Regions from separate parts of the Ensifer sp. SL37 genome, predicted to be linked through region 3. Evidence: predicted binding sites of a transcription regulator. Region 3 holds the regulator's gene; each other region holds the start of a gene.
What was found. Region 3 encodes LexA, which represses DNA repair genes until DNA is damaged. Its sites were predicted from a motif close to TGTTCNNNNTGTGTTCNG; they were not measured.
Positions count from the first base shown of each region.

Region 1: OVA00_RS03450 (ATP-dependent helicase) is a predicted target of LexA. The motif match lies at 1,243-1,260, and genes of this name have one in related genera.
Region 2: parE (DNA topoisomerase IV subunit B) is a predicted target of LexA. The motif match lies at 1,152-1,169, and genes of this name have one in related genera.

Region 1 is NZ_JAPPRN010000001.1:762,832-765,098, forward strand. Features, by position in the region: gene cysG (siroheme synthase CysG) at 1-254, shown strand, start outside; gene OVA00_RS03440 (hypothetical protein) at 248-562, shown strand; gene OVA00_RS03445 (hypothetical protein) at 771-950, opposite strand; gene OVA00_RS03450 (ATP-dependent helicase) at 1,326-2,267, shown strand, end outside.
Region 2 is NZ_JAPPRN010000006.1:3,885,489-3,887,755, forward strand. Features, by position in the region: gene OVA00_RS31090 (alpha/beta hydrolase) at 156-1,076, opposite strand; gene parE (DNA topoisomerase IV subunit B) at 1,289-2,267, shown strand, end outside.
Region 3 is NZ_JAPPRN010000006.1:3,643,990-3,646,256, reverse strand. Features, by position in the region: gene OVA00_RS29930 (hypothetical protein) at 67-408, shown strand; gene lexA (transcriptional repressor LexA) at 497-1,219, opposite strand; gene OVA00_RS29920 (hypothetical protein) at 1,456-1,707, opposite strand; gene OVA00_RS29915 (hypothetical protein) at 2,094-2,267, shown strand, end outside.

The DNA of each region.
Region 1 (2,267 bases), on a different contig from region 3:
TGGGTGGCCGAACGGCGGGGCTGATTGCCGAAAAGCTTATCGGCGAAGGCCGTTCACCTGAAACACCGGCCGTGATTATGAGCGATGTCAGCCGTCCGACGGAACGCAGCTGGCGAGGCATGCTCGCCACAATCCCGGAGGGCATAGGGGAGATCGGCTACGACAACCCGGTCCTCATCGCTGTCGGCGACGTGTTTTCGGCCCGAGACAAGCAGGCCGTATCGATCGAGCGCACTCTCGCCGGAGCATGCTGATGGGCATGTCCCTGGTGTTCATCGTTCTCGCCATCGGCCTCAGCTGGCCGCGTTTCAGGCTCATCTTCCTGGCTCAATCGAACGCTGCGCTGGCCGCAGCGCCCCTCACCATGGTTGCGAGTGCCGTGAACCTCTGCGCCATCGGCCTCGCTGTTGCAGAGCACGGTCTGCTTTTCGGCGGATTGCTCATCGCCGGCGGTATGTTCTTCGCGAAAATAATGCAAGCCGTGCCTTCAACGCCGGGCATCTTGGCTTCAGCCCTGTGCCTTGCCGCCTACATCGAAATGACGATGACGGTCGTAGCGTGACAAGCTCAATGCTGCCCCCGTACGAAAAGGCAGCGGCTCGCTGACGCACCAAGGGATATTCGAGGGCATCGCCTCGTATCGACGTCCCGAATATCCCAAGGTCGCCACCGTAGGCTGGTTCTAAGCGCGCAGGCAGATCACGGCCATCCCCCAATTGAGGAATGAATGCCTGTACCGAACAAGTAAAGCCGCTGCGCCGCGGCCGACATCAGTCGACTGCCGTTTCCGATCCATCGCCGCTTTCGTCGAGTACGACCGTCTCGCCGAGCGGGGTCGCTGCAATTGACCTGATCTCTTGGGCGAGCGACGCCAGCTTGCGCGCAATCTCCTGCAATTCGGCGGTCGAGCCGGTGGCCTCGCAGGTATTTTCAACGCTCCGTTCGTCCATGTGCTCTTCCTCTTTCGAGTGGACGCAGGAGCGGAGCATATTTCTAATCTACTATATAAGGCCACAAGCCGTCGCGCGTTCTTCGTGCGGCGCACAGCCAGAGGTATAGGCCGATCGATAAGCCGGCGATCACCCGCGACAGATCTCGATCCAGGGCCGATTGGCCTTACCTGCAGCAATCAAGCCCATCGGCGATCTCGCAGGTCATCAAAACCTTGGAAGAGTGACATTCCGACGTTGCAGGAGGGAAAACTCGGCGACGTCAGGGTTTCCATCTGGATGCTAAATTGCTAGTTCTTTCTTTGTTCCTGCCCGTCTCTTGGATGCAAATCGATGCGGGCAGTGACTGAGTGCGACGAAAACGAACGGGAACGCATGAGCGCCGCCTATCTCGAAAAACTCAATGACCGCCAGCGTGAGGCGGTCGAGCACGGTATCGGCTTGCCGGAAGGACAGGTCGGCGGCCCGCTTCTCATCATCGCCGGTGCCGGCTCCGGCAAGACGAATACGCTCGCCCACCGCGTCGCGCATCTCATCGTCAACGGTGCCGATCCGCGCCGCATTCTGCTGATGACCTTTTCTCGACGCGCAGCAGCCGAGATGACCCGCCGGGTCGCGCGCATCTGCCGCCAGGTCCTTGGCGACAACGCTGCAGTCATGACGGACGCGCTCTCCTGGGCCGGCACCTTCCATGGCATCGGCGCCCGGATCCTGCGCATCTACGCCGAACAAATCGGTCTCGGCCCGGATTTTACGATCCACGACCGGGAGGACAGTGCCGACCTGATGAACCTCGTGCGCCACGAGCTCGGCTTCTCGAAGACGGAAAGCCGCTTCCCGACGAAAGGAACGTGCCTTTCGATCTATTCACGCGTCGTGAACTCCGAAAGCTCGATTGCCGACGTATTGAAGTCGGCCTATCCCTGGGTCACCGGCTGGGACGAACAGCTCAAGGCGCTGTTTGCGGCCTACGTCGATGCCAAACAGGCGCAGAACGTGCTCGATTATGACGATCTCCTGCTCTACTGGGCGCAGATGGTTTCCGATCCGGAGCTTGCCGAAGATATCGGCGGACGCTTCGATCATGTTCTTGTCGACGAGTATCAGGACACCAACAGGCTGCAGGCGTCGATCCTGATGTCGCTCAGACCCGGCGGCCACGGATTGACGGTCGTTGGCGACGACGCCCAGTCGATCTATTCCTTCAGGGCTGCGACGGTTCGCAATATTCTCGATTTCCCGAACGCCTTTTCGCCCGAGCCTGCCGACGTCATCACCCTCGACCGGAACTACCGCTCGACGCAGCCGATCCTCGCC
Region 2 (2,267 bases), 240 kb from region 3:
CGCTCGCAAATTGGCGGGCTGGTTAACAAATCCGCAGCAGCAGGGCGACGCCTATCGCCTGTCGCGTGAACGAAGATTCACGCACCAGGCCTTAGGCTCTTGTTTTGATGCATGTCGCTGCCGCAAAACCGCTGCACACTTTTGCGCGACATGCATTAGCGGCTGCCGATCCAGTTCAGCGCATCGCGCCAGTCGGTCATGCGCACCGGCGTTCCGTGCGAGCCGGTTTCGAAAAGCACGAAGCGCGTCGGATAGCCCTTGGCCTTGAGAGAGCGATAGAGCGCCTTCTGGCCTTCGGCGGGATAGACGCTGTCACGGCTTCCATGGCTGAAGAACATCGGCAGCTTCGCCTTGTAGGCGGCACTTTTCGTGAAGTCCGGATCACTGACGCCGCCCATGACCATCATGCCTGAGAGTGCTGCGACGGCGGAGGCGTCGCGCGAGACACCCCAGCAGATGAAGCTTCCCATCGAGGCGCAGGCGAGCACGACCGGACGGCCTCCGGAACGTTCGGACGCGTATCGAACCAGGCCGGCGATATCGGCGGCACCTGCCGTATCGAAGGAGTGGACGCTCGGGGCGTAATAGACGCCGCCATTGGCGACGGCGAGATTCTTCAGCCGGTTGAAGTTTCCACCGAAGGAAAAGTCGTTGGCACCGAGCCGACGGTCGCCGCCGCGGCCATGGATGAAGATGACCGAGAAGCTGGCGCCGCGATCGGGGCCGACACGGGTCACGTCGAGCGCGCGGCCACCAATATCGAGCGCTTCATTGACCTGCTCGTTCTTCACGCCAAGCGAGACGTAGGCGCGCTTCACCCGGCGTTCGGGGATTTCGTCGCGTTCGTTGATATCCCGCAGTTCCTGGTAGTCGACCGTCAGGTCGTCACCGCCATCCTTCTGGTCGAGCACCTTGGCATAGGAGAACAGATCGTCCTTGTAGGGCTTGAGCGTCTGCGCCTCTGCCGGCGAGGCGGCAATTGCCAAGGCCAGGGCGAACAGGCAGGCACGAAACGGAAAAACAACTGTGGACACGGCCAAATGACGGGCTCCCTCTTTCGCCGCAAGCCTTGCCATTGGCCGCACCGCAAAGCAACACTTGGCCCGAAACACGGCCGTTCGTGCGAAAAATCATCGGCGGCCGGCGCCAGAAATTCTCCTTTTGTTCGCGTATCCTGTGAGAGTCTGGCAGAATTCAGGTGATTCGACCGCCGGGGGATGGCGGCAGAGCCTGGGGCTTGCTATGGCCTCTGGCATTCCCGAACGACAGGAACGATCCGAACGGCCCCATGGACGACAACAACAGCGACCTCTTCTCAATGCCCGAGCAACCGAAGGCCGTCCAGCCGAGCGCCAAGCCGGCCGTGGCTGCAGCCCCCAGCGCGCGCGAAGAGCCGCGCCCTGCCCCGAAAGGCAGCGATGGCAGCGATTACGATGCGTCGGCGATCGAGGTGCTCGAGGGCCTTGAGCCGGTCCGTCGTCGTCCGGGCATGTATATCGGCGGCACCGACGAAAAGGCGCTGCACCATCTCTTTGCCGAAGTCATCGACAACTCGATGGACGAAGCGGTCGCTGGCCATGCGAACTTCATCGAGGTCCATCTCGATGCGGACGGCTTCCTGACAGTCACCGACAACGGCCGCGGCATCCCGGTCGAAAACCATCCGAAATTCCCCGGCAAGTCGACGCTCGAAGTCGTCATGACGGTGCTCCATGCCGGCGGCAAGTTCGATGGCAAGGCCTACGAGACCTCGGGCGGTCTGCACGGCGTCGGCGTTTCCGTCGTCAACGCGCTCTCCGACGCGCTCGAAGTCGAGGTTGCCCGCAATCGCAAGCTCTATCGCCAGCGCTTCTCCCGCGGCATTCCGCAGGGCGGGCTCGAGGAACTCGGCGACGTGCACAATCGCCGCGGCACGCGCGTCCGCTTCCATCCGGACCCGGATATTTTCGGACCGCACGCGCATTTCGAGCCCGGCCGGCTTTTCCGCATGGCGCGCTCGAAAGCCTATCTCTTCGGTGGCGTCGAGATCCGCTGGTCCTGCGATCCGTCATTGCTGCAGGAAGGTTCGGAGATCCCGGACAAGGCCGTCTTTCACTTCCCTGGCGGCCTGAAGGACTATCTGGCGGCGACGCTCGGCAAGGAATTCACCGTTACCCGCGAGATCTTTGCCGGCAAATCGGAGAAGGCCAACGGTCACGGTTCGCTCGAATGGGCGGTCACCTGGTATGGCGGCGACCAGCAGGTTCATTCCTACTGCAACACCATTC
Region 3 (2,267 bases):
GGGGAACGATGACTCCGCTGAGATCAACCGCATCGGTAGCGTCCGTCAACATTAAGAACGGAGGCAATGGCATCAATGAAAAAGAGACTGATCCTGACGGCGTTGGCGTGTTTTGCGGCGACCGCTATTGAGGCGCGCGCGGACGACCTGGTTTTCCAGCTGAAGAACAACACCGGCGCGGTACTGACGAATTTCTATACGTCGCCGGTCGGCGTCAATGAATGGGAAGACGATGTTTTCGGTCGGCAGGTCCTTAACCCCGGCGAGAGCATGGAGATCACCATTGCCGACGGGCGGGACGTCTGCAAATACGACATGCGATTCGAATTCGAGGAAGGCTCGGCCCTCGATACGACCGAGGACACGCAGGATCTCTGCGAACTCGGCGAATACACGATCCACGAATAAGCGATCTGGATTTCAGGTCGCCTTAAATGGAAAGAGCCTCGCCACTTTCAGTGGCGAGGCTCTTCTGATTCGGCGTTCTGCCTGGAATTCAATGGTAGCGGCGGATCAGCCCGACGAGCTTGCCCTGGATCTTCACGCGATCCGGTCCGAAAATGCGCGTCTCGTAGGCGGGGTTGGCCGCTTCGAGCGCAATCGACGCGCCCTTGCGACGGAAGCGCTTCAGCGTCGCTTCCTCGTCGTCCACGAGCGCCACGATGATGTCGCCGGGATTGGCCGAGTTGCCGTTGCGGATGATCACCGTGTCGCCATCGAAGATGCCGGCCTCGATCATCGAATCGCCCTTTACTTCGAGGGCGTAATGCTCGCCGCTGCCGATCATGTCGAGCGGAACGGTAATGTCATGGGTGTTGTTCTGGATCGCCGAGATCGGCACGCCGGCAGCGATGCGCCCCATCACCGGGACGGAAACAGACGTGCTTTCGGCGACCGGCGCCGGCTTCGGCGTGGCAGGAGCGGCGGCCGGCGGCTTTCCGAGGCTGCCCTCGATCACGCTCGGCGAGAAGCCCCTGCGCGGCTGTTGCTGGCCGGCGGCGTAGGCTTCCGGAAGCTTGATGACTTCGAGCGCGCGTGCCCGGTTCGGCAACCGGCGAATGAACCCGCGTTCTTCGAGCGCCGTGATCAAGCGGTGAATGCCGGACTTCGACGCCAGGTCGAGCGCATCCTTCATTTCATCGAAAGACGGCGGTACGCCCGACTCCTTCATGCGTTCGTGGATGAACAGAAGCAATTCCTGTTGCTTGCGGGTCAGCATGGCACGTCGCTCCAGAGGCGTGAAACAAATCAAGAACAGACACTATCTGTTCCATATGTGTTCCGCAAGTGCCTAAAACTCCGTGAATTCAGGCAATTGGCTGCTTCTGTGGGGGGCGATTGGTCACTTTTGCGGGAGCGGGGCGGTTTTCGGCGACGGTTGCGTCCCAAAACAGCGCCGGGCAGGTCAATCGCGCGCGTGATTCGAAAGAATCGCGGCTCTCTTCGCGGAGAGACTTAAGTCGCTTGCGAGGCCGAGCAGGCGTCTTCGAACTCCTTCACCGTTTCGGCGCTGTTGTCTTCCGGAAGCACTGCGTCGGCCGCATCGGTCGCAACGGGCGTATCGCCGTCATAAACGAAGGACTGGATGTAGAACGCGAGCGCGCCCTTCCAAACATTGCGTCCATCGATCTGATGGCACGGCACGGCCCGTTCGAAATCGGTCTGGAGTTCATCCACCGTCGCGGCACTGAGCTTGACGTCAGGCATATTGGGCGATGCGACTATCGAAGCGAGAAGCAGGGCGGCAAGCACGGTGATCGTCCACTTGATGAAGGGGTGGGACTACGGGTTGGTAAACGATGTGAACCGCGCTTTCGTTCCGAAGTCCAGCAAGCATGGCGATCACTCTGCCATGTTCAACAGCTCTTTGCCCGCAGGCTGTGGCTGATTTGCGCCAGCCGCTCCATCTCAAGCTCGTCTCGGCCGTTCTTCATGGACCGGCGCGGAGAATGCATCGGAGCTGCCAGCTTTCGCATCGGGCCTGGGGCGCGCAAAAATCCCTGCGGGGAAGGGCCTTCACCGTCTCGACAGGCCTCTAAAAAAAGATAACTTTGCGTGGATAGTGGGGTGGTTGCATGCATAGATTGTCGTTGGTGGTGCTCGGCCTGTTGCTCACGGCTGGAGCGGCGTCTGCCGAAGAAGGGCGTTCGAATATCTGGAAACGGATCAACGCCTGGACGGTGGGATCCGATCCTTCCCTGGGAGGCTCGTGTTACGCGGCGACGAGCTATGACGCCGGCGCTATCCTTCGTATCGGCTTTTATCCG